DNA from 3 places in the Pelosinus fermentans DSM 17108 genome. Region 2 is predicted to be linked to each of the others. Evidence: riboswitches for the same ligand, from Rfam matches in the RefSeq annotation. Region 2 holds a riboswitch; each other region holds the start of a gene.
What was found. A riboswitch is a leader RNA that binds a small molecule or an ion and turns the genes downstream of it on or off. The one in region 2 is predicted to bind cobalamin.
Positions count from the first base shown of each region.

Region 1: another riboswitch for cobalamin. It lies ahead of cbiD (cobalt-precorrin-5B (C(1))-methyltransferase CbiD); the one in region 2 lies ahead of cobI (precorrin-2 C(20)-methyltransferase).
Region 3: another riboswitch for cobalamin. It lies ahead of FR7_RS17730 (TonB-dependent receptor domain-containing protein); the one in region 2 lies ahead of cobI (precorrin-2 C(20)-methyltransferase).

Region 1 is NZ_AKVN02000001.1:2,609,229-2,617,463, reverse strand. It holds gene FR7_RS12060 (NAD-dependent epimerase/dehydratase family protein) at 1-164, shown strand, start outside; gene FR7_RS12055 (ArnT family glycosyltransferase) at 300-1,841, shown strand; cobalamin riboswitch at 1,987-2,160, shown strand; gene cbiD (cobalt-precorrin-5B (C(1))-methyltransferase CbiD) at 2,242-3,342, shown strand; gene cbiE (precorrin-6y C5,15-methyltransferase (decarboxylating) subunit CbiE) at 3,327-3,953, shown strand; gene cbiT (precorrin-6Y C5,15-methyltransferase (decarboxylating) subunit CbiT) at 3,950-4,531, shown strand; gene cobM (precorrin-4 C(11)-methyltransferase) at 4,574-5,329, shown strand; gene FR7_RS12030 (cobalt-precorrin 5A hydrolase) at 5,326-6,387, shown strand; gene cobJ (precorrin-3B C(17)-methyltransferase) at 6,414-7,112, shown strand; gene FR7_RS12020 (cobalt-precorrin-6A reductase) at 7,109-7,882, shown strand; gene FR7_RS12015 (precorrin-8X methylmutase) at 7,870-8,235, shown strand, end outside.
Region 2 is NZ_AKVN02000001.1:3,695,896-3,704,130, reverse strand. It holds gene FR7_RS17210 (magnesium chelatase subunit D family protein) at 1-1,469, shown strand, start outside; gene FR7_RS17205 (MotA/TolQ/ExbB proton channel family protein) at 1,488-2,135, shown strand; gene FR7_RS17200 (ExbD/TolR family protein) at 2,122-2,532, shown strand; gene FR7_RS17195 (energy transducer TonB) at 2,538-3,272, shown strand; gene FR7_RS17190 (SDR family NAD(P)-dependent oxidoreductase) at 3,372-4,139, shown strand; cobalamin riboswitch at 4,257-4,437, shown strand; gene cobI (precorrin-2 C(20)-methyltransferase) at 4,772-5,479, shown strand; gene FR7_RS17180 (sirohydrochlorin cobaltochelatase) at 5,544-6,467, shown strand; gene FR7_RS17175 (ABC transporter substrate-binding protein) at 6,596-7,522, shown strand; gene FR7_RS17170 (FecCD family ABC transporter permease) at 7,512-8,235, shown strand, end outside.
Region 3 is NZ_AKVN02000001.1:3,827,050-3,835,284, reverse strand. It holds gene FR7_RS17735 (exosporium glycoprotein BclB-related protein) at 1-1,021, opposite strand, end outside; gene FR7_RS23950 (hypothetical protein) at 1,176-1,349, shown strand; cobalamin riboswitch at 1,632-1,813, shown strand; cobalamin riboswitch at 1,955-2,139, shown strand; cobalamin riboswitch at 2,407-2,589, shown strand; gene FR7_RS17730 (TonB-dependent receptor domain-containing protein) at 2,785-5,655, shown strand; gene FR7_RS17725 (hypothetical protein) at 5,766-7,007, shown strand; gene FR7_RS17720 (hypothetical protein) at 7,141-7,662, shown strand; gene FR7_RS17715 (S8 family peptidase) at 7,844-8,235, shown strand, end outside.

The sequences.
Region 1 (8,235 bases), 1.1 Mb from region 2:
GAAATGTCGCTGGTAAGATGGTAGTGAGAAACTATAATGAAAAACGTGAAGGCGATATTTATAAATCTTCTTTATCAAATGCCACAGCACGGAAAAATTTAGACTGGCAACCACATATGATGCTTTTAGAGGGATTAGCCAAAACATATCACTCCCTCATCTAAACCTTAAATTTTTCTTTGGGATATATTATTATTAACACGCAAATACATGACCAGCGTTGTTAAGTAATAATATATCCATTGCTGTTATAAATCCTATTCATCTAATTAATTCAACTTTCGGAGGTTGCGGACCAAATGTTTAAAAAGTTAGAAACTGGTTTTTGGCTGGTGGCTATAATTACATTATTAATCGTTTTTTTTAATTTGGGCGGAATCCCTTTGTTAGATCCTGATGAACCTGTATATGCAGAAACGCCTAAAGAAATGTTTAGCTTTAATGAATTTCTTTCCCCTCGTATTTATGGGGAGTATTGGTATGATAAGCCTCCCATGTATTATTGGTTAGTAGCTGCCTCTTATAAACTTTTTGGTATGAATGAATTTGCTGCTCGCTTTCCCTCTGCAGTATTAGCTGTTGCTTGTACAGTACTGGTATACCAATCTGGTCGCAGATTATTTAATGAACGAGCCGGTGTTGCTGGAGCGTTAGTATTAGCTACCAGTATTGAATTTTTTTATTTGGGAAAGGCTGCCGTAACTGATATTACTTTACTTTTTTTTCTATCTGCTTCTTTATTAGCTTTTGTAGAGAAAAAATATTATATTGCATATTTATTCGCTGGATTAGCTACATTAACGAAAGGACCTATTGGATTATTATTTCCTGGAGGAATTATCTTTTTTTATCTACTTATTACACGTAACTGGGCTTTATTAAAAAGTATGAAAATATTCTCGGGATTGTTGCTCTACGCTGCGATAGCTGCACCTTGGTATATCTTGATGTATAATATTCACGGAAGTATTTTTGTCGATACGTTTCTTGGCTTTCATAATATTACAAGGTTCACATCTCCAGAGCATCCTGAGGGTGTACTCTGGTATTATTATGTTCCAGTTCTTATTCTGGGTTTCTTTCCTTGGACAGGGTTCATAATTCAATCCATATGGAGTTCTCTAACGAAAAGTACATATGATTCTTCAACTCTATTATTTCTAAATATCTGGTCATTATTTATTTTTGCCTTTTTTACTATTTCTCAAACAAAGCTGGTATCCTATATTTTACCTATGTACCCACCATTATCCATGATTGTTGGTTGGTATATTGATCGTCTTTGGACATCACATGATAAAAGTCATTTTACAAGTTTGTCTATAGGTTTAAGTATACTAACTGCATTATTTATAGGAATTATGTTTATAGGGATTAAAGCTATGCCGCTATTGGCAAATGGCATATATATATCCGCCATAATTTTTATTTTAATGTCTTCCTTGGTAGCGTATTTTGGATGGAAAAACGAAATTCGTCTCGCTTTTTGGACTAAAATCATATCGATGACTTTATTTTCCATGGTTCTAACAGCTATACTGATTCCCGCTGCAGCGCCTATGTTCACAACTAAAAATATTGCTCAAGAATTTAACCGTCAATACGATGGCAAATCTCCAGTGTATGTAGTAAAATTCTTGCGTCCTGGTTTTGCTTTTTACACCAACGTTTATGGCAAGGAGATCGTGCTAGGTACCGATTTTAATGAGTTGATTCAAGAAAGCCAGCGTTCTTATTTTCTAATCAGAAAATCTGAATATGATCGTTTAACAGTTGCAACCCGCCAATCGATTATCATTTTATCTTGCATTAGTGACAAACTATTGTTGCTAAAAGAGTGATACTAAAAATGTGGGTCGAAAAATGTTCTCTACTATCAAAATAAAGTTTAACTTTTATATTTAATCAAAGAATAGCAGGAAATATTTATTCGCTGGTGGAATACATACAACATCAGAAGTTTAATGCCGAGTATAACAATAATTTAATATCTCTATGGGAATAGGTGCTTACGCTTAAAAGGGAAGACTGGTTAAAAGCCAGCACGGTCCCGCCACTGTATTGGGGAATGCAGCTAAGGAATACCACTGGGAAATCCCGGGAAGGTTTAGCTGTATAATGAACCAAAGTCAGGAGACCTACCTATTCTAGCACACCATTATGACTACGAAGGATAGGCAGGTGGTAGAATAAATTAATCACTTGGTTTATTGTACCCTCTGTCTGCAGGGGGATTTTATTTTGTCAAAAAAGATGAGATCAGGAATTACTACAGGTACTTGTGCAGCTGCTGCCACTAAAGCAGCCCTGTTAGCGTGGAAAGGTGAATCCCCCACAATGGTTGATGTTACATCACCACAGGGACATCTTATTAAAGTAGACATTGCCACAAGTCAACGCCTGAATACTGGTGGAAAAGCCAGTGTAATAAAAGATGCTGGCGATGATCCCGATGTAACACATGGCACAACTATATCTGCCGAAATAGAAATTAATACTACGAATGAAATAATCCTGCAAGCTGGTATAGGAGTCGGTATTGTAACAAAGCCAGGTCTATCTGTAGCTGTTGGACAACCTGCTATTAATCCTGGCCCACGTAAAATGATCATGCAAGCAATACAGGATGTATTACCTGATGGTCATGGCGTAACGGTTACTATTTCGATACCTGAAGGTGAAAAATTAGCAAAACGTACGTTAAATTCTACTTTAGGTATTATCGGCGGTTTATCGATTATAGGTACTACAGGCATTGTTGAGCCAATGTCAGAGGAAGCCTTTAAAAATTCACTGTCACCGCAAATATCAATGGTGAGGGCCTTAGGATATGATGAAGTGGTCTTTGCTCCTGGAAAAATTGGTCAGGATATTGCTATTAACCGATATCATCTGCCAACAGAAACGGTAATCCAAACTAGTAATTTTATCGGACATATGTTAGAAAGTGCTGTGCAATATGGTATGAAACAAGTATTAATTTTTGGGCACTTAGGAAAGCTCGTAAAAGTAGCTGCTGGAATTTTTCATACTCATAACCGTGTAGCTGATGCTCGCTTTGAAACTTTAGCCGCCTACATGGCTGCCCTTGGTGCTCCGCAGCAAGCTATACAAGAGATATTAATGTGCAATACTACAGAAGCCGCTATGCCCATAATTGCACAATTTAAATTAAATGATGTGTATCGTGTAATTGCTGAAAGAGTCAGCATTCGGGCTGAACGATATGTATTTGGTGATTTAAAAGTAGGTACCGCAATGATCACTCTGCAAGGTGATTTATTGGCGGTTGATGATACGGCACGAGAAATTGGAGGCAAGTTAGGATGGAACATAAAATAATAGTTGTAGGAATAGGACCAGGTTCACCTGATTACATCTTGCCAGTGGCTAGCCGCATCATTGCAGATGCAAAGGTGATAGCAGGCAGTAAGCGTGCTCTTGCAACCTTTGCTCCTGATCATGGGATTACTAAGGTAATTGACAATGACCTAAAAGGGGTATTAACATTTATCGCTACCTCCCTAATGGATAACGATGTAGTTGTAATGGTTTCCGGTGATCCTGGCTTTTATAGTTTTTTAGCTACCCTTAAAACCAAATTTTCCCCGGCACAGATAACGGTTATTCCTGGTATTAGTTCGATGCAGTTAGCTTTTGCCAGGATCACTGAAATCTGGCAGGATGCAGTTTTGATTAGTATGCATGGACGACAAGCCAAAGATATTGATCTGAATTATGATCCTGAAAAAAAACTTGGCATATTAACTGATTTTGAACAAAATCCTTTATATATTGCAAACGTACTCATTGGGCATGGGTGGCCATTACATTCAAAGGTATGGTTATGTGCTAATTTATCTTATGAAAATGAGAAAATTAAACACTTAACATTAGGTGAAATCAAAGAAGTCGATGGATTTGCTCATTGTGTAATGGTGGTGACAATATGACATATTTTCCAGGTATTAACGATGATGAATTTCTGCGGGGCGACATACCAATGACGAAGCAGGAAGTTCGTATCTTAGTTCTGAATAAAGCTAAGATATGCCCCACCGATATTATTATAGATATCGGTGCAGGTACTGGGTCTCTTTCAATTGAAGCTGCTCTTCAGGCTCCCCAAGGTACTGTATATGCTATAGAGCGTCATCCAGAGGGAGTTGATTTAATTCGTGCTAATGCTGTAAAATTTGGGGCGGCTAATGTTGAAGTCATTTCTGGAACTGCTCCAACAGTATTACAGAACATTCCAAAGGCTGATGTAATCTTTATTGGAGGCAGCGGTGGTCATTTACAGGAAATCTTAAAGCAAAGTAATTATTTATTAAAATCAAATGGACGATTAGTAATTACGGCAATTACCGTTGAAACTTTATATGAAGCTTTACATACTATGCAAGCTAAACCTGAATTTACCGTAGAAGCTTTCGGTATGCAAGTAACACGTATCAAACATATTAAAACAAGTAATATGCTGCAAGCTTTAAATCCAATTTATGTTATTACATCCACTAAGAATATCTGACTCTATTCGTTAGAGAATTTTAATTAATCAGGAGGTTCATTCATGCATGTATCATTTGTAGGAGCAGGTCCAGGGGACCCTGAGCTTATTACTGTAAAAGGACAACGTTTATTAGGTGAGGCAGATGTTATTATTTATGCGGGTTCGTTAGTAAACCCAGCCTTGCTGTCGCTAGCAAAGCAGGGAGCCTCTATTTATAATAGTGCCTCTATGACTTTGGATCAGGTTATAGAAGTTATGGAGAAGGCCACAGAACGTGGCCAGAAAACGGTTCGATTACATACTGGAGATCCAAGTATTTATGGGGCTATTCAAGAACAAATGGATGCCCTGGATAAGAAGAATATTTCTTATGAAGTGATACCTGGCGTCAGTTCTTTCTTGGCAACTGCCGCAGCTTTACAACGTGAATATACGTTACCTGATGTATCGCAAACGGTTATCATTACACGTCTTGAGGGCCGTACACCAGTGCCTGAAAAAGAAAAACTGGCTTTATTGGCCAGTCATAATGCTACTATGTGTATCTTTTTGAGTGTACATATGATAGACAGCGTTATGAAAGAATTAATAGATGGTGGTTATCAGCAAGATACTCCAGTAGCGATCGTACAAAAAGCATCGTGGCCTGATCAAAAAATCTTTAGAGGTACAGTTTCTACAATTGGGAAAATTGTCACTGATGCAAAGATTGATCGCACTGCGATGATTGTTGTAGGGCGCTGTTTAGACAGTCAATATGCACTTTCTAGATTGTATGCCCCCGAATTTGGGCATATGTACCGAGATGCAAAATGAAGTTAGCAATCATTTCCGTAACAAACCAGGGCGCATTACTGGGTGATGCATTAGCAGAAAAGCTGGCTAAACTGGGAAAAAAAGCGGATGTTTTTGCTAAAACAGGACGCAATCCAATAAAATCAATATCTTATGATTCATTAAGCAAGCTAATCGGTGATATATTTTCTAAATATAATGGATTTTTGTTTATAATGGCAGCAGGTATTGTAGTGAGAGTGATCGCTCCCCATATCTCTGATAAACGTGTTGACCCAGCTATTGTGGTAATGGGGGATAATGGAAAACATATAATTAGTCTATTGTCAGGACATATTGGTGGAGCTAACGAACTGGCACACTTAATTGCAGAAATTTCAGATGCTGAGCCTGTCATTACTACAGCTACCGATCTTGCACAAAAACCAGCAGCAGATATGTTAGCCATAAAACTGAATTTAAAGATAGAACCATTTACCCAATTAAAAACAATTAATTCTGCTATTGTCAATAATGATACTGTCAAATTTTTCTTAGATAAAACTTTGATCAATCAAAATCGATATGATCAAGAAGCAGCAAAACAAGGTGTTATTTTTAAAGATTTATCTCAATTACCTAATGAAAAATATGATGCCGCTGTTATTATTACGGATCAATCATTGCCCATCAACAAGAATCAATTATATTTACGTCCCTTGACTCTTGCAGTTGGTATAGGTTGCAGGCGCAATACTAGCAAGGAAGAAATCTTAGCAGCAATGAAAGATGCTTGTACACAAATTGGACGTAGTATAAACAGCATTTCAATTATTGGCAGTACGATTGTAAAACAGGATGAAGAAGGATTACTATCAGCCATACAACAGTTGAATGTACCTAGTATTTTCTTCGTTAACGAGCAATTGCAGGAGTGTATTGAAACATATCAATTAGAAGAATCAAATTTTGTTAAAAAAGAGATAGGAGTGGGAAATGTATGTGCAGCAGCAGCAATCTTAGCGGGACAGTCGAACAAACTTCTTCTTCCAAAGACCAAGTACAAGAATGTAACGGTGGCCATTGCCCCGGTCAAATAGCAGTAGTTGGAATAGGACCAGGCAGTTTGCTTGACATGAGTCCTAGAGCCAGAGAAAGTATTGAAAATGCGGATGTAATCGTGGGTTACAATACCTATGTTCAATTAGTTTCTGAATTATTAACTGATAAAAAAATTATCGGCACTGGTATGATGCAAGAAATTGAGCGCTGTCAAAGTGCCGTGGATCAAGCCTTAGCAGGAAAAAAGGTTGCCGTTATTTCTAGCGGCGACCCAGGTGTGTATGGCATGGCAGGTCTGGTTTTAGAGTTAGCCATGAAATACGAAGCAGCTATTCGCCCAGAAGTCATTATCATACCAGGAATAAGTGCCGTGGGAGCTTCTGCTGCCGTATTAGGAGCACCTCTCATGCATGATTTTGCTGTAATTAGCTTAAGTGATCTATTAACACCTTGGGACGTTATTAGAAAGCGGGTAGAAATGGCAGCAGCAGGAGATTTTGTTATTGCCTTATATAATCCAAAAAGTAAACGTCGTACCAGCCAAATTAGAGAAGTGCGAGAAATTGTACTAAAACATCGAACGGCAGCCACTCCTGTAGGAATTGTCCATCATGCCACTAGGGAAGGCGAAAATATGGTCATATCGAATCTTAACGACTTTACCCAAGAATTCATTGATATGTTCTCTTTGGTAATTATCGGCAATAGTCAAACCTATGTACAAGAAAATCGTATGATTACACCTCGTGGATACAAGTTATGATTTTAGTTCTTGGAGGAACAAAAGATGGACGAGATCTGGCAGCCTTATTAACCGAAAAAGGCTATCCAGTCGTAGTATCAGTTTTTAGTGATTATGGTCGTGATTTGATACAACTGGATAAAGAATTAGTGCATACTGGTCCTCTAGATACAGATGGATTTATTTCTTTCATCGGCATTAATCATATTCATTTAATTGTAGATGCTAGCCACCCGTATGCTATTAATGTTTCTCAAAATGCAATGAAAGCCTGTCAATCTACTGGCATATCCTATGTTAGATATGAACGCCCTAAAGCCCCTTTGCCAGCATATCATGGCTTACATGTTGTTCATGATTATGATGAAGCTGCAAAAATGGCATCCGCCTTAGGCAAGGTTGTCTTTCTCACCACTGGCAGTCGTCATCTCAAACTCTTTAAAAACACAAGCTGCCTGCAAAATCACAGGTTAATTGCCCGTGTATTACCCGAACCAAGCGTATTAACAGAGTGCCTATCTTTAGGCTTTAAGCCTAAGGATATCGTAGCAATGCAAGGGCCTTTTTCTCATAATCTGAATATCGCATTATTTCAAGAATATAACACCGAGGTAATTATAACAAAAAATAGTGGACAAATTGGCGGTAGCGATACTAAAATTACCGCTGCCATGTCACTAAATCTGCCTTTAGTAATGATCGATAGACCGGTTATTCCATATCATAATGTAGTATATGATATGGAGGATGTAATAAAGTTTATTAGGGAGGTACATAAATGCACTATATAACAGAACCTATGGCTATAGAAGAGCGCAGTATGGAAATCATTGCTCCTTATTTGGCTGAACTAAATTTGACACCGGAAGAAGTAAAGGTTTTCTCACGGATCATTCACGCAGCGGGTGACCCAGAATATTCGAAAATTATTGAAATTCATAAAGATGCTATTCGGGCCGGATGTGCTGCATTGGAGAGTGGATGCGATATTTTCTGTGATGTGGAAATGGTGCGTACTGGCATAAATAAGCGTCGTTTGGCAGACAATGGCGGAACTGTCCATTGTTTAATTGGGGATGAAAAGGTCGCGTCTACAGCAAAAGAGCTTGGTATAACCCGCTCAATGGTAGCTATGCGTACGTTC
Region 2 (8,235 bases):
ATGAAGCGCAGTTTACCATGATAGGTACGATGAATCCGGAAGAGGGCGATTTGCCGCCCCAGTTCTTAGATCGTTTTGGCTTATATGTAACCGTAGCAGGTGAAAAAAATATAAAAGACCGCGTCGAGATATTACGACGTATTTTAGCTTACGAACAGAATCCCATAGCTTTTTATCAGAAATATAAAAGAGCGGGAGAAGATATCTGTCAACAGATCGCAGCAGCCCGCAAGAAAGTAAAGCAGATACTGATCTCAGATGCGATGATGCAATTAGCAGCACAGATTTCTTCCCAAGGAAATTGTGCCGGTCATCGGGCAGAAATTTTCTTGCTGGAAACAGCAAAAGCCATTGCTTCACTAGCGGGACGTCATGATCTCTTGCCCATGGATATGCAAGAAGCTGCAGCCTTTGTGCTGCCTCATCGCATGCGCCAGCCGCCTGAAGAGTCAAGAGAACAGCATTCTCAAAAAAAGCAACAGCATGATCAGCCAGCGCAGGATTCCTTCAATAAAGAGCAATCCCAGTTGCCTGATGAAGAGCAGTCTAATGCTAACGAACCATCCCAGGATAGGGATGAAGCGCCAGAAGTGAAGAGTGAAGGGGAACTGGAGAAGGGGAAAAGGCAGGAAGATACAACCATGGCTGATCTGCTGCCCATAGGGAATATGGCGCTGGATTTACAGAAACGCCAAGTGAGGCAGAGCAGCGGCAAACGTACTTTGGCTAAGACCAATACGAGGCAGGGGCGGTATGTGCGCTCTTGTATACCCACCAAACCAGTAACAGATCTTGCATTTGATGCTACCTTGCGTGCGGCTGCACCCTATCAGTTGACGCGAGCTAAAAGTATGTGTTGTATCAATATTTGCCGGGGAGATTTGCGGCAAAAGGTACGTGAGAAGCGAATTGGCAGTACTTTCTTATTTGTAGTGGATGCCAGTGGTTCTATGGGAGCCAGACAACGCATGAAAGCGGTTAAGGGAGCTATCTTATCCATGCTCCAAGATGCGTATCAGAAACGAGACAAAGTCGGTATGATTGCTTTTCGCAGGCAGACCGCTGAAATTCTTTTGCCTGTTACCCGCAGTGTAGAGTTGGCAGAAAAGTCTTTGCAGCATTTGCCTACAGGGGGCAAAACGCCTTTGGCAGAAGGATTGTATACAGCTCTTGGGATGCTTAGCACCATGTGCCGACTAGAAAAGGGTATAGAGCCTGTCATGGTACTAGTGACAGATGGCCGCGCCAATGCCGGGGGAAGAGCAGGACAAGATGCTGTCAGTGAGGCTTTGCAGGCAGCTCGCCTAATTGGTGAGACCGGAGTCAACAGTTTAGTGATTGACACTGAACAAGATTTTATTAAGCTGGGGATTGCTTTTACTATTGCTCATGCATTAGGTGGTTCGTATTACAAGCTGGATGACTTGTCAGCTGAAAATATTATTCACATTGTAAATGGTATGAAATGAAGAAAGGATTGATAAAGAATGGAATTTTTATCACAATGCATTAATTTATTCCATCAGGGCGGCCCGGTCATGTATGTGATTGCAGGGTGTTCTTTGGCTGTTGTGGCAATTGCAGTGGAGCGGTTTATTTATTTCCGGCAGATGTCTACAGATGCCCAGCTGTTTATTAATAAGCTGCAGCCTTTATTAGAAAGAAAGAAAATTGCTGAGGCGCAGCAATTATGTGAACATACGCCAGCGGTAATCGGGCGTTTAGCAGCAGAAGGGTTAGAGGCTTACCAAAAGGAGAGTAACTTAGAAGTAATTATGGAAGGAGCAGCCGCTTTATTAGCAGCCAGATTAAGAGAATACTTGAATTATCTAAGTTCCATTGTTACCTTATCCCCTTTGTTAGGATTATTAGGAACCGTAATCGGTATGATTAATTCCTTTAGCGTTTTCAATGTGAAAAATGGTCAGCCTATGGCTATCACTGGCGGAATTGGCGAAGCCTTAGTGGCAACCGCTACTGGTTTAATGGTAGCGATTATGGCGTTGGTTGTCCACACCTATTTTACTCATCGATTAGATCAATTGGTTACGGATATGGAACAAGTCTATACTCTCATCATAACTCGACTGACGGGCAATAAAAAAACTCGGAGGGAAAATCATGAAATTGCGTAGCTTGCGCATTGAGAAGCAGCCAGAATTAATGATTATTCCCATGATTGATATTATCTTTTTTTTATTAATATTTTTTATGATGAGTACCTTATATATGGTAGAGCAGCATACTATTCCTATCAATTTGCCGCAAGCCGCAGCAGTACAGAAGGAACTGTCCCAGAATATTAATATTACGATTTTACAAAATGGTAATATCATGTTTGATCAAGAGGAAATTCCTTTTTACCTGTTGGAAAAACGAATTAGTATCGAGCTGGCAAAACACTCAGAAAATATATTTGTTGTACGGGCAGATAAACAAGCAGAGTATGGTCAGGTAGTGGCAGTATTGGATGAACTCAAAATGTCAGGGGCACATAGGGTGGCTGTGGCTACCGACCGGAAAGGAAGATAGAGCGCATGACATACCGACCACGTTGGCGTAAGGCCATTGGCATTTCTATAATTTTTCATATATTATTTTTGGGTGTTATCGGTTGGCTGGCTGGTAAGGCTGTTACATCCATAGAAGCAGAACCTTACATTGAATTAGAATTACTTACCGATGCGTCTATAGAGGATTCAGGATTAGATGAACCATTGCCAAATTCACAGAGTGCATCTAGTGCTGCTCCTGTCCAGACGATGCAAGTCCGGGAGAAGACAGCTGTTTCACCTGTTACCCCTCAGGTAGTGGCTGTGGCCAATGAGCTGGCGATGGAAGCAGTTGAAGCAGTAGCTTCATCCCAGTCTGCAAGTAGTAATGAGTCGACTGGAAATCTTTCTTCTGGCAATGACGCAGTTGGGAATAATGGGAGCGGCAGCAGTGGCACTAATACTGGCTCTAACAGTGGGGGAAATGGCGGACGAAAAGGTAAGATTGTTCGGCCGCAGATATTATCTAAGGTAGATCCTGATTATCCTGAAGGAGCGAGGACAGCTGGTTTGACGGGTACCGTAGTGGTAAAAATTCAAATTTTGGTGAATGGATTACCTGGCGATGTAACCATTAGTGCGACATCAGGACATGATATATTAGATGCTGCAGTGGTAGCAGCAGTTCGAAAATGGAGATTTGTACCAGCTAAGGACCCAGAGAGCGGCGCCAGTATTATGTGCTATACAAACATGCCAGTCACTTTTCGTTTTAAGTAGGTAGAAATCAGTAGAAAAGCGGGGTACTCAATCATTCGATTTGTGATATAGTATTATAAGTAAGAAGCTAGTTTAGGATAATGTAGTAGGAGTTGAATCATGAATTACCAATTTGCGGGAAAAGTAGCGATGATTACTGGCGGTACTTCTGGTATTGGTTTGGAGGCTGCTCGCCAGTTGCTGGCCCAAGGGGCTAAGACGGCCTTAATTGGACGTCAAAAGGAAAAGGGGCAAATGGCCTTACTTGAATTAGCATCCTATGCTGATCATGTATGTTTTATACAAGGGGATGTCAGTTCTGTGAATCAATGCCAGGAAGTAGTAGAAAAAACTGCAGCCCAGTTCGGCGGTCTGGATATTGTTATCAATGCTGCTGGTATATACATGGAAAAAATCATTGGTGAAGTTACGGAAGATGAGTTTGATCACATCATGAATATCAATATAAAAGGTACCTATTTTATTTGTAAATCTGCTTTGCCTTATTTGCGGCAGAGGGGTGGTGGAGCTATTATTAACGTGTCCTCTGATGCAGGGATTAATGGTAATTGTTTATGTACTGCCTATTGCGCCTCAAAGGGAGCGGTAACGACTTTTACAAAGGCATTGTCTTTAGAAAGTATTCACTATGGTGTTCGTGCTAACTGCATATGCCCTGGTGATGTGGATACGCCTATGCTTACACAGCAGTTAGCAGAGGCAGACAATCCGGAGGAATATTTACGGGACATGGCATCGATGTATCCAATAGGGCGAATTGCCAAAGTTCATGAGGTAGCTCATGTAATCTGCTTTCTGGCATCGGATCATGCATCCTTCGTTAACGGCGCAGTGTGGACGGTGGATGGCGGTTTAACTGCGTGTTAAATTGGTATTGATATCATATAGAGGGCTAAAATAAAACGAAGGGCATAGAAGATTACCCAGTATGTCCTTGACAAGGAAAAGTATTTATTATACTCTAATTAAGAGTGGACAGCAAAATTTAATATGGATGGTATAGGTGCCCTTTTGGGCTTAATAGGGAAGTCCGGTTAAATTCCGGCGCGGTCCCGCCACTGTAATGAGGAGTAACCCCATAATTATGTCACTGAGATGAAACTTGGGAAGGCTTGGGGAAGCAATGATTCAAAGTCAGGAGAACTGCCTATACAGCAATCACCGTTAAAACCTGCGAGAGATGGGGAGGAGATTCGTACAGTTATACTGTGGTATATTACACATGATAGTGATGTGTTTATATGATGGCAGGCTACTATAATTGTATTTATTGAAATCTTCCGTTTTGTGTGACGGAAGATTTTTTGCGCTAGTAACGATGATTATCCAGTAGGATTGTAGTTGAATTGGCCTTTCATGCCAATTTTCTAATTTTTCACCAGTGCTGGTCAAGATTATTGGATAATGGTAAAATTAAGAGTGCAAATTCTCGTTTTACTCAGTTATCGTTATATGTACTTGTATATGTTGTACCACAATTTATAGTTAAGGAGGCCATTATGGCAGGAATTTTTTACGGTGTTGGTGTAGGGCCGGGAGATCCAGAGCTGCTCACATTAAAAGCAGTGGAGGTGATAAGAAACGCGGATGTGGTAATTGCTCCTAAAACAGAAAAAAAAGAAGGTAGTACAGCACTATCGATTGCGCATCCTTATTTGAAAGCAGATGTTGAGATATTGAGGTTGGTTTTCCCGATGGTAAATGATGCTGCTACGCTAGCCAATGCATGGGAAAACAATAAAAATAGTATTCTGGCAGAATTGCAGGCTGGGAAAAAGGTTGTGTTTTTAACATTAGGTGATCCTATGTTTTATAGCACTTATATGTATGTATATCGTTTGTTAAAGGACTCTGGCTATGCTATTGAAACCATACCTGGCGTTCCGGCTTTTTGTGCGATTGGCAGTCAATTAGGTCAGCCGCTGGCAGAGGGAAATGATATACTTAGCATTATTCCTGCTACGATGTCAGAAGAAGAGTTAGATGCTATATTGGGAGTCGTAGATAATGTTGTATTAATGAAGGTTTACAAAAATTTTGGACAAGTTGTAGCGAAATTAAAACAGCATGGTTTTGGTGAAAATGCTGTTATGATTAGTCGCTGTGGTTTGCCTGATGAACAAATTAGCTATAATTTAGAGGAAGTTGACGCTAAGAGTGTTAACTATTTATCTACCATTTTGGCTAAGAAACGTAAACTTGGTTAAGTGTAATACTTTTCTCCCAAAGACTTAGGAATGCACATAGAAAACTGAGTGAGGAGTTGTACAGATGAAAATGAATTTATATAAAATAGCTATGAGTTTTGCATTAAGTGTTTCCTTATTATTGGGCGCTAGTGTATTTGGCTTATCAAATGCAGGTGCCCAAGAGGCACCCAAAAGTCAAAAAGCCATCGTGGTGGTAAGCTTCGGTACTACTTTTGCAGAAGCTCGTCAATTAAATATTGAGAGTGTAGAAAAACGTATTGCTCAAGCTTTTCCTGAATATGATGTATATAGAGCTTTTACTTCCAAAATTGTTATGAAACGTTTGGCGGAAAATAGCAACATTCATGTGAATGATTTGGAAACCGTATTAAACCAATTAAAAAAAGATGGCTATAAAGAAGTTATTATACAAACAACTCATCTGACACCAGGTGAAGAGTATGATAAAAAAGTTGTAGCTACTGTTGAAAAGTTCAATGGGGCTTTTGATACAATTTCTATAGGTCGTCCGGTGTTATTCTTTCATGGTGAAAATGGAAAACCCAATGATTTCGCCATTGCTGTAAATGCTCTTAAAAAACAACTTCCTGCATTGCAATTGCAAGGTAAAACTGTGGTATTTATGGGACATGGTTCACCACATCAGCATAACCCAGCTTACCAAGCCTTACAAGATCAATTTGATGCAGCTGGTTTACATGTGATTATCGGCGTAGTAGAAGAGACGGATCATCCTAATCTTCAAGATGTTGAAAAATTACTAAAAGAAAGAAACATTAAAAAAATTACCTTGATGCCACTCATGTTAGTTGCTGGTGATCATGCCAATAACGATATGGCTGGGGATGAAGATGATTCTTGGAAAAATACGTTCCTTGCAGATGGATATCAAGTGGAAACCTATGTTCATGGTTTAGGTGAAAATACTGGAATCCAAGATATTTATGTACAGCATGTACGTGATGCCATTAATGGTTTAAAATAATAGTTAAGACCGTATTTAAGAGGGGATGCCGGATCAAGTATATCCGGCCTTTCCTATTTGTTATATGTATGGAAGGAGAGCGAGTCGTGAAAGGGAAATTGACATATTTAGTCTGCATGCTAAGTATAATGAGTATAATCGTGGCAGGATGTGCTTCTTCAACCCAAGAAAAATCAACAACAAAATCTCCAGATCATTATCTGCAAATGACGGATGATGCAGGGCGCAATGTAGTATTGAGACAGAAACCACAACGCATTGTTGTGTTATCCACCTCTTTTTTAGATGTATTATATGGGGTTGGCGGCAAAGCAGCTGGAAGACCGAGCTCTAAAACACCGCAGACCTTTCCCGCTCAGCAGGAGATTCCAGAAGTAGGTTTTATTTATAATGTAAATGTTGAGCAAGTATTAACTCTTCAGCCAGACTTAATAATTGGCTTTCAGGGAATTCATGATAAATTAATTCCAACATTTGAAAGCAGTAAGATCCCTGTGATGATATTGAAAATGAAAACCTATGATGATATTTTAGCGAAAGTTAAGTTATTTGGAGAAATTGCAGGCACAGAGGAGCAGGCCGAAAAACTGCTTGCTGCTATGCAAGCCAGTATCAATGAGGTAACAGCTAAGTTGCCAAACCAAAGTAAAAAAGTGATTATATTGCATGCCACCGCCAAAAATGTTACTGTAGAACTTGAGCATAGCATTGCAGGAAATGTGGCTGCCATTTTGAAACTCAAAAACATTGCGGCAGGTAGTACGCCAATCGCTGGTGATAGTGAAACCACTCCTTATAGTTTAGAAAAACTAGTAGAAGGGGACGCAGATGCTATTTTGGTTGTTACCATGGGAAATATGGCTGAAATTGAAAAAAGAATGAAAGCTGATCTTGAAAGTAATCCGGCTTGGGGTGGTTTACGTGCAGTAAAAACAGGACAAGTATTTTTTCTGCCTGCAGAATTATTCCAACTCAATCCTGGTATTCGTTTTCATGAATCAGTAGCATATATGGCAAAAGTAATGTATCCTGAGGTTTATGGAAATGTTAAATAAGAAGATTTTCTCATATAAAGGTACACGTGATCGGAGTGAATGGAGAGTATTTATTTTGGCTATCTTCCTATTTCTTGCTCTGGGAGGGATTGCCCTCAGTTTGAGTGTAGGAGCACTGTCCATTAGCCTGAATGAAATTATAACAGCTATTTTTTCTGATAATCCAGGAGCAAATCGACAAGTGATTTGGAACATCCGATTACCAAGAACCTTAGTAGGCGCATTGGTAGGTGTTAATTTGTCTTTAGCTGGAGCGATCTTGCAAGGCGTTATGAAAAATCCCCTGGCTGACCCTCACATTATTGGGGTATCATCAGGAGCTGGTTTAGCTGGCGTAAGCATTATGGTGCTGTTCCCTCATAAAGAATATTTAGTGACTCCCTTTGCCTTTTTTGGCGCTATGCTAGCGGCTATTTTTATTTATATATTGGCTTGGAAAGGCGGCATTCGGCCAGTACGTATTATTTTAGCAGGGGTAGCTGTATCGGCCTTTTTGAATTCAGCTATTTCTGCATTATTAGTATTTTACAGTGATCGGGTTCATGGAGCATTGATGTGGATGGTGGGGGGATTATCAGCTCGCAGCTGGCCTCATCTTGATATTATTTTGCCCTATACGATGATTGGTGGAATCTTAGCTATATTGGGTGCCAGGCGGCTTAATATTCTAAATCTTGGAGATGAAATTGCCCGAGGGTTAGGTCTCAATGTGG
Region 3 (8,235 bases), 130 kb from region 2:
GATCAATTACTCCACCAAGAAGGCTGATGCCAGTCGCGGAAGAGCCAAAGCCAACAAGACTTGTCGTGCCAACTAAGCCACCAGCTATCGTTGTCAGTGTAACAGGACCGCCTGAGGCAAAGGGGATGATAGCTCCAGCACCAGTGGCGCCCGTAGCGCCGGTAGCGCCAGCATCGCCGGTAGCTCCAGTAGCTCCGACAGCACCGGTAGCACCAGTGGTACCAGTGGCTCCAGTAGCTCCGGTAGCACCCGTATCTCCCGTAACGCCAGTAGCGCCAGCAACACCCGTAGCGCCGGTAGCACCCGTATCTCCTGTAGTGCCAGTAGCGCCAGCAACACCCGTAGCGCCGGTAGCACCCGTATCTCCTGTAGTGCCAGTAGCGCCAGCAACACCCGTAGCGCCGGTAGCACCCGTATCTCCTGTAGTGCCGGTAGCGCCAGCAACACCCGTAGCGCCGGTAGCGCCAGCAACACCCGTAGCTCCGGTTGCACCCGTATCTCCCGTAGTGCCGGTTGCTCCAGCAACACCCGTAGCTCCGGTTGCACCCGTATCTCCCGTAGTGCCGGTAGCACCAGTAACACCCGTAGCACCGGTAGCGCCAGCATCGCCAGTAGCTCCCGTAGCTCCCGTAGCACCGGTAGCACCAGCATCGCCAGTAGCTCCCGTAGCTCCGGTAGCACCTGTTGCGCCCGTAGCACTAGCGGCACCCGCAGCACCTGTAGCACCCGTTGCTCCCGTAGCTCCGGTAGCACCTGTTGCGCCCGTAGCACTAGCGGCACCCGCAGCACCTGTAGCACCCGTTGCACCAGTAGCTCCGGTAGCACCAGTAGCACCCGTAGCACTAGCGGCACCCGCAGCACCTGTAGCTCCGGTTGCACCCGTAGCTCCCGTTGCGCCCGTAGCGCCAGTAGCTCCAGTTATGCCAGTAGCTCCAGTAGGCTTAGTAGTATCGATACAACAGCAATTTGCTGGAGATGTGCACAGTGGGAACTTAGGAGTTGTAGGTGAGAATCTAGTCATTGAGGTATCGTCAAAGGACATAATAAGATTGACCTCCTTTAATAAAATATTGGATTATTATTATTATATGTAAATGGTGATAACATTGTGACACCATTATGTAAGCATAGCGACAAAAGATTAGCTTCTATTTATATGAGTCGAGGGACAGTTCATGATTCTTGAAAATACAAGTGATAATGCGCTTGTTGATATGGTAGAATATGAGAAGACACAGGCAACCATCAAATTGCTGTCTAAGCTGGCTGAAGCGGAAGCGGCGGTCAAAAATGGTGATGAATGGCTGTCTATCGAGGAAGCAGAAAAAAATTGGGAGTGTAGCCGGTGAAACTGCGGATTAACCCTGTTTACGTCAAAATCCTTTTTGGCAAGCTCGAAGATGACATATGATTATACTTTGAAAACGGATTCATGATTTCCGATCCGAGGGAGATTCTTAAGCAAAATTGAGAATTTCCCTCGGACTTTATTATGAAAGTGTAGAAAAATAGATGAAACATTTCTTTACAAAAAATGTCTGAGTGAATTCTTTATCCCATAAAGATAGTTGTATATTTTTACCCGTAGGATTATAATGAAATAAATAGAATTATTTGAAAATCCTTTGAAAAAACTAAATATAGGTACAGGTGCCCGTAAGGGCTTCATAGAAAAGCCGGTTGAAGACCGGCGCGGTCCCGCCACTGTAATGGGGAGCAAATCCAAGATATGCCACTGGAACGAATCGTTCTGGGAAGGTTTGGAGGCGCAATGATCCTAAGCCAGGAGAACTGCCTGTACAACGATCACCGTTTTACCTGCGAGAGATGGGGAGGGGATTTGGATGCAAATTTTTGCATTTTTTTGTGCAGACAATATTTGTCTGCATGGAATAAGAAGCCTCTTGAGACGGTGTCACAGGTGGCTTCTTTTATTTTCGTTAACGCAATGTTATATAGCAATACGGGTACAGGTGCCTTGCAAAGAGCTTAATAGGGAAGTCCGGTTAAAAGCCGGTGCGGTCGCCACTGTAACACGGAGTCGACTCTAATAAGCCACTGGGATGAGGTAGACATTCCGGGAAGGATGGGTTGACGATGAACTGGAGCCAGGAGAACTACCTGTACGGACAATCTTCGTTTGACCTGCGAAAGACAGGAAGAAGATTAGGCTGCAGCTTTTATGCTATAAGTTTGAGTACATAAAAGAAGCATAATCTCTGCGAATTTTATCATCACAGAGATAATGGTTAGCAAATGAAAGGAGAATGATCAGGAAAAATACTGGTGTTTTGATGGACAAGTTGAAAGAAGTCAAATCCAAGATTGAGCGATGGGAGGATAGGGAAAAAGTCATACTATTGCGACAATGTAATATTGTTATGAAATGATGCATAAGATGAAATACAAGAGAATATTGGGATAGGTGCCCTTCGGGGCTTAATAGGGAAGACCGGTGTAATGCCGGCACGGTCCCGCCACTGTAACGGGGAGCAATCTCGCATAAATGCCACTGGAGCTTAGGCTTTGGGAAGGCGTGGGAAAGCAATGATCCGAAGTCAGGAGAACTGCCTATCTAACAATCACCACTTAACCTGCGAGTGACAGGGAGGAGATTACGTAAAGCTGCCGTAAATTTTTCTGGCGGTCCAACGTAAGCACTCCCAAAATGGGAGTTTTTTTTATTGCTATTATTTTATATAAGCAGCTGGATTATTTAGATGCGGTAAGAACATCCAGCAACTATGGCAAGAAGTAAAGAAAGTAACAAAGGAATGATATTTTTTGAACCATGTATATAGAATCATCTGGAATCGCGCCCGTTCCTGTTGGCAGGTCGTATCTGAATTGACGAAAAGTACGGGCAAAACAAAAAGACGCAAATGCCGCAGTCTGCAACGAATGACTCTGGGGCTGGGGTGTGTGCTGGTGGTCGGTGTCATGCCATTGGGCAGCCTGGCCTATGCCGCTGAATCTGAAGGCGAGGAGCAGCAGACAGACTATGATTTACCGGCACTCACGGTAGAAGCCAAGCGCCCGGAGTGGGAGTCCAAGCTCTCGCCCGGCACCGTGACCATTATTCGGCCGGAGGACTATAAGGGCGAGCAAAAAAGCCTGCCTGATTTGTTAAAAGACGTGCCTGGCGTCCATGTGCGCGAAGTGAATGGTAAAGGCCAATATACCACTGTCAGTGTGCGCGGATCGACGGCGGCACAGGTAGGGCTGTTTGTGGATGGAGTGCTGTTCAATCTTGGCGGCGACGCGGCGGCGGATATCTCCACTATTCCGATTAAAAACGTTGAGCGTATTGAGGTATACCGGGGATATATCCCGGCGCGCTTTGGCGGCACCTTTATGGGCGGTGTAATCAATATTGTGACCAAGCGTCCAACCAAGGAAAATATCACTGCCAGCATCGGGCAGCGCTCATACGGCGGCTATATTGGCAGCTTACAGGTGGATGCACCTCTGGGCAGCGGCAGCCTGATGGTAGGTATCAATCGGGAGCAGAGCGAAGGAGATTTCAAGTACAAGAATTATGCTAGTGATGAGCAGGTAGCGGCCTATGCTAGTCAGATTGAACAACGGAAAAATTCTCTGACAACAGTTGCCGATCAAGGGATAGCAACTTTTAACAACGTGGATACCCGGTCGGGTTATGAGACTGTAGCCACGAAACAGACCTTATCCGATGCTCAGGCCGAATACTATCGAAACAACCCGGAAGAGTGGGTGAAGTTTGCAACTGAAGCGCTGCCCGGCGGCCAGACCGCCCTTTATGAAGCAGAGTATCAAGCTTTGTATGATTACGGCTATCAAAGACTGATAACGTCCAAAATCTACACCGGTGACTCAAGCGCTAACCCAAATGGGATCATAAGCGACGTAAAGGGCTATGCCCAAACCTATTATAGGGAATTATACAATGATATGAGTATTAACATCAGTTATGCTGAGATAGCTGCCGATCCCGCCAAATATCTTGATGTTTATGCGAATTATGTTGCCAAAATAAATACTGAATTCTGGCAGCCCGACGGAACGATGATGCAGTCGCTTATGGCCGACATCGAGAAATATGAAAAACTCAAAGCTGAGCTGGGGGATGGCACCCGCTGGCGCCGGTATAACGACTATAAAAATACCGATGCCATTGTCAAATGGCAGGATGACCATTGGACAGTCAAAGGCGCCTGGAAGGAGATCGACCGGCATTTGCCGCAGCAGTTGTGGGATACTCCCGGAATGGAATTTGCTGGTATTAGTTCTGGCAGGGATGCCGATGCACATGGTGAAACAGGCCGATCTGTGAATATGGATAAAAAACAAAAAATTACGACTAAAGAGCTGCAAGTCGGCCGGCGTGATAATGTTGGCAATTTGGAATGGGGCTGGTCGGCCAATTATTTGGACTCGAATAAAAGCTACCGCAATAACAGCAGATGGTTCAAGGATCTCTCCTACTACTGGAAGATTCCATTCCGCGAATGGAGCCGGTACGACTCCGACCGCTGGGGCGGCATGCTTGACGGCACTTATAAGGCGGGGGACAATCATCTGATTGAGTTCATGGTCAACTACTCGGATGAAAAAATGCATATCGCCGGTTCCATGGTCACTGACGGCACCAATCCCGATACTGTCCGTTACCGCACTTTTTATAAGCAGAAAATGTTTAATGCCCAGGTGCAGGATACCATTGCGTTAGGGAAAGGGGGGGATTTATGGCTGACTCCCAGTATTCGCTATAATTCGTCTACCACCTTCGGCTCCAGTCCGCTGGAAGGTGACTACCAGCACAAATGGAATCAGCAAGCCGAAGAAACCCAGAGCAAGACAACCTGGCAGCTGGCCCTGAAAAAACAAGTGAACGACAACTTCGCCCTGCGGGCCACGGGCGGGACCTATTTCCGGCTGCTCAATCTGTATGAGATTGCCGGCGACGGTGCCGGTATACTGCCGGCGCCGCGCAGTGACCTCAATGGCAACCTGATTTCCCTGTTTCCGCTGCCGGAAGAAGGCAAACAGTGGGATGTCAGCGCCCTTTGGGATGGCCGCACGCTGGGCGCCGACAGCAAGCTGCAGCTGACCTATTTTGGCCGTAATGCGAAAAACCTCCTGCAGTTGTGGCGTTACGGTTATGACTATTGGTCCTACAGCAATAGCGCAGAAGGCCGGGCGCGGGGTGTGGAAATGCAGGCCAACCTCAAATGGGACAAATGGGATTTGGATCTTGCCGCCACCTATACTGACACCAAGGCCAGAATCAAAAATGACTCCCCTACTGGTACCAATACCTACAGGAACGCCAAGCAGGCGTATGCTCCCGAATGGGAAGGATCGCTGCGGCTGGGCTACCGCCCTGACAATCGGACGCTGCTGTTTAGTGAGGTTAAATATTTGGGAGAAATGTTCACCGAGAGCACCAAGGTCAATAGTTCTAACCAGTGGTACGGCCAGGATGCGCTGACCACCATTGGCTTAGGTGCCAAATATAAATTCTACCAAGGCTTGGAAGTGATAGTGGGCGTCAATGATGTCTTTAATAAGGGACCCAAGCTAAAAGCCTATAATAACCTTCAGAGTGAAGGGTACAATGTTGCATTTCCCATCCAGGGGCGCACCTATTATGCAACCATGAGCTATACGTTCTGACCTATTTATGGTGTTGAGTTAAGGAGGTGATTTCAATGTAAAGCCATCAATAACAGTATAAACAGCTTTTAGAAAAAAGAAAAAACGAAAATAAAAGGAGTGTGTGTTCAATGTCTGAAAATTTGTTTGCGTATGCCATTAGCAATTATGTGAATAGTCAAGCCGGGGCCATTACTGGTTCCCGCCGTACGTCAAGTGTTGACACCGCCGCCGCTAAGGCCAAAATAACCGGTTTGAACGGTGATGCCGCCTTTTTTAATTTTTTTGATCATAGCAGCAGTCGTCTGGTGCTGCGTCAGTATAATGTTGCCAATCCCGAGGATTTGATTAACAATCGGATCATCCAACCTCAGGGAAACTGGGCAGTGCCCCTTGCCAGCCAAACTTGGGCTGCCGTCCGCAACCTGCACGCCGTTGCCACTAAGGGCAACTGGTTGTACGCTACTGGCTATGACCTAGGAAAAATTGCGGTAGTGAATATGACCAGTAATGCCTATACCCAGGCAGCGACGAGTTATGATTTTCCGTTGACGGTGACCGGCGATGTGCATGGCGAAGGTCTGGCTGTTATCGGCAATTATCTCTATGCTCTGTTCAGCAGCAATCCCGAGAGCGGTTATGAGGTCTACGCCGACAGTTATGTGCTGCAATATGAAATTAATACTAATGGTACGCTAAACTTTATAACTAGTGTAAGAGTGGGTAGAAACGGCTTTACCCTAGAGCCTTGGGGGAATCAATTATACATATGTGCACTGGGCGGCATGCAAAATGCCGGTTCCGGAAATGTTTTGACCCGCCTGAGCATTGTTACAATCGATGAAGATAATGAAATGAGTGTTAACAATGTTGCTTTGCCGTCCGGCTGGGCGGGGGACTTCCGCGATATCAGCATTGCCAATGCCAACAATGCCTATGTGTTTGTTGGGCATTATAATTCCAGTTTTTCCGCCATGGAAGGAAAAATTTACCGCTCGACCGTTGCTAATCTGGCAAACCCCAGCACAACCAACTGGACGGTCGTGAACAATGTTAATTCCAGTGGTTATTTCTGGGGCATACAGGCAGAAAGCACTCCTAGCCGTTTCTGGTTTGTCAGAGGCAACCAAATCGATGCCTATTCTTCCCTGCCTACGACAACTGGCGGCACACCCACTTCCTTTAATGCAGCTGCACTGAATGATGCCGGTTACACCGAAATCAACTCAGCTTGCTTTATTGCTCCTGATGCGCCAGCAGCCAAAATGGCAGCAGGCACAGCTGCTGCTTCTGCTAAAGGCTTTGTCGGCCAAGCCAGACTGGCTCGTCAGGCAAAAGCGCTTGCCGACGAACTCAAAAAGAAAAATCCATAAGATATGCAGCCTACTCTGTAATTTATATTCTAAGCAAACTCTTTGGCGCAGTCTTTCACTTGCTGGAAGGCTGCGCTTAGGGGTTTAGTTACATTCCATCCATCGTAAAAGTTGAAAGGGAGCTTTGTTAACAATGAAAAAGATAATGCTGCTATTGGTGCTGTGCTGGCTGCTGCTTCCCGGTATTATCGTACAGGCGGAAGAGTCAGATAGAATATCGCCGCTGGACTGGGAGATTAGTGTTCGACCCAAACTGAGCATGGCAGAAATTGAGCAGGAGCGCTGGTCGTATGTATTTACCAATGACATTGGTATTTATGTGTTTGACCATCAGTCATTGAGCATTGATGAAACAGATAAAACACAGGTGAATGTTCTAACGAAAACCATCTTTACCGATCCAAAAGTCATTGACAAGCTGAATGAGGTCTACAAAGAAAAACTGAACGAGGGGGATGAGGTTGCCTGCAGTGAAATGCAGATGGTCTTTCAACTCAAAAGGAAAATGTATGCGGTGACTGAGACTCGGGTATTCAGCGCACGAGGATTGGTTTTGGAAGATCGTAAGCAGCTTGTCAGATTTACATCTGTCCAACCAAAGACTTTTGCCGATTCTATGTACAATATCGCTCAAGACTATAAGCGAAGCAATTAAAAAGCTAGCTTTGGAATCAACAGCAGTAGAGTGTGAAGAAATTCCCTATTATTACCAGAAGTGATCGCGTATAATGAAACTAAATAGGATTCTTTTCCAGCTTATCAGGATGCTTTATTATGCCAAGAGGATCCTTATTGATCATGAATCTAAATTAAGGCGAACTTAAGGAGGAATCAACATGCATGAAATGAAGCTTCTACCTTTTGAGGTGAAAGAAATCTTGGACAATGCGGAAAAAATACCCGATGGTATTCAATTAATGAAAGCACAGGAGGTTTGGGAGCCAAGTAAGCGGGGCAAAGGGGTGGTCGTTGCCATCCTGGATACGGGCTGCCAGGTGGATCATCCTGATTTGAAAGACCGTATTATTGGCGGGCGCAACTTTACAACTGATGATAATGGAGACCCGGATCAGTTTGGCGACAATAATGGGCATGGTACCCATGTGGCGGGAACCATTGCTGCAGCCGAGAACAGCCAGGGGGTTGTCGGTATCGCTCCTCAGGTAGATTTGCTGATTCTTAAGGTGCTTGACAGCAGCGGAAACGGGGGTTACCAAAATCTGATCCG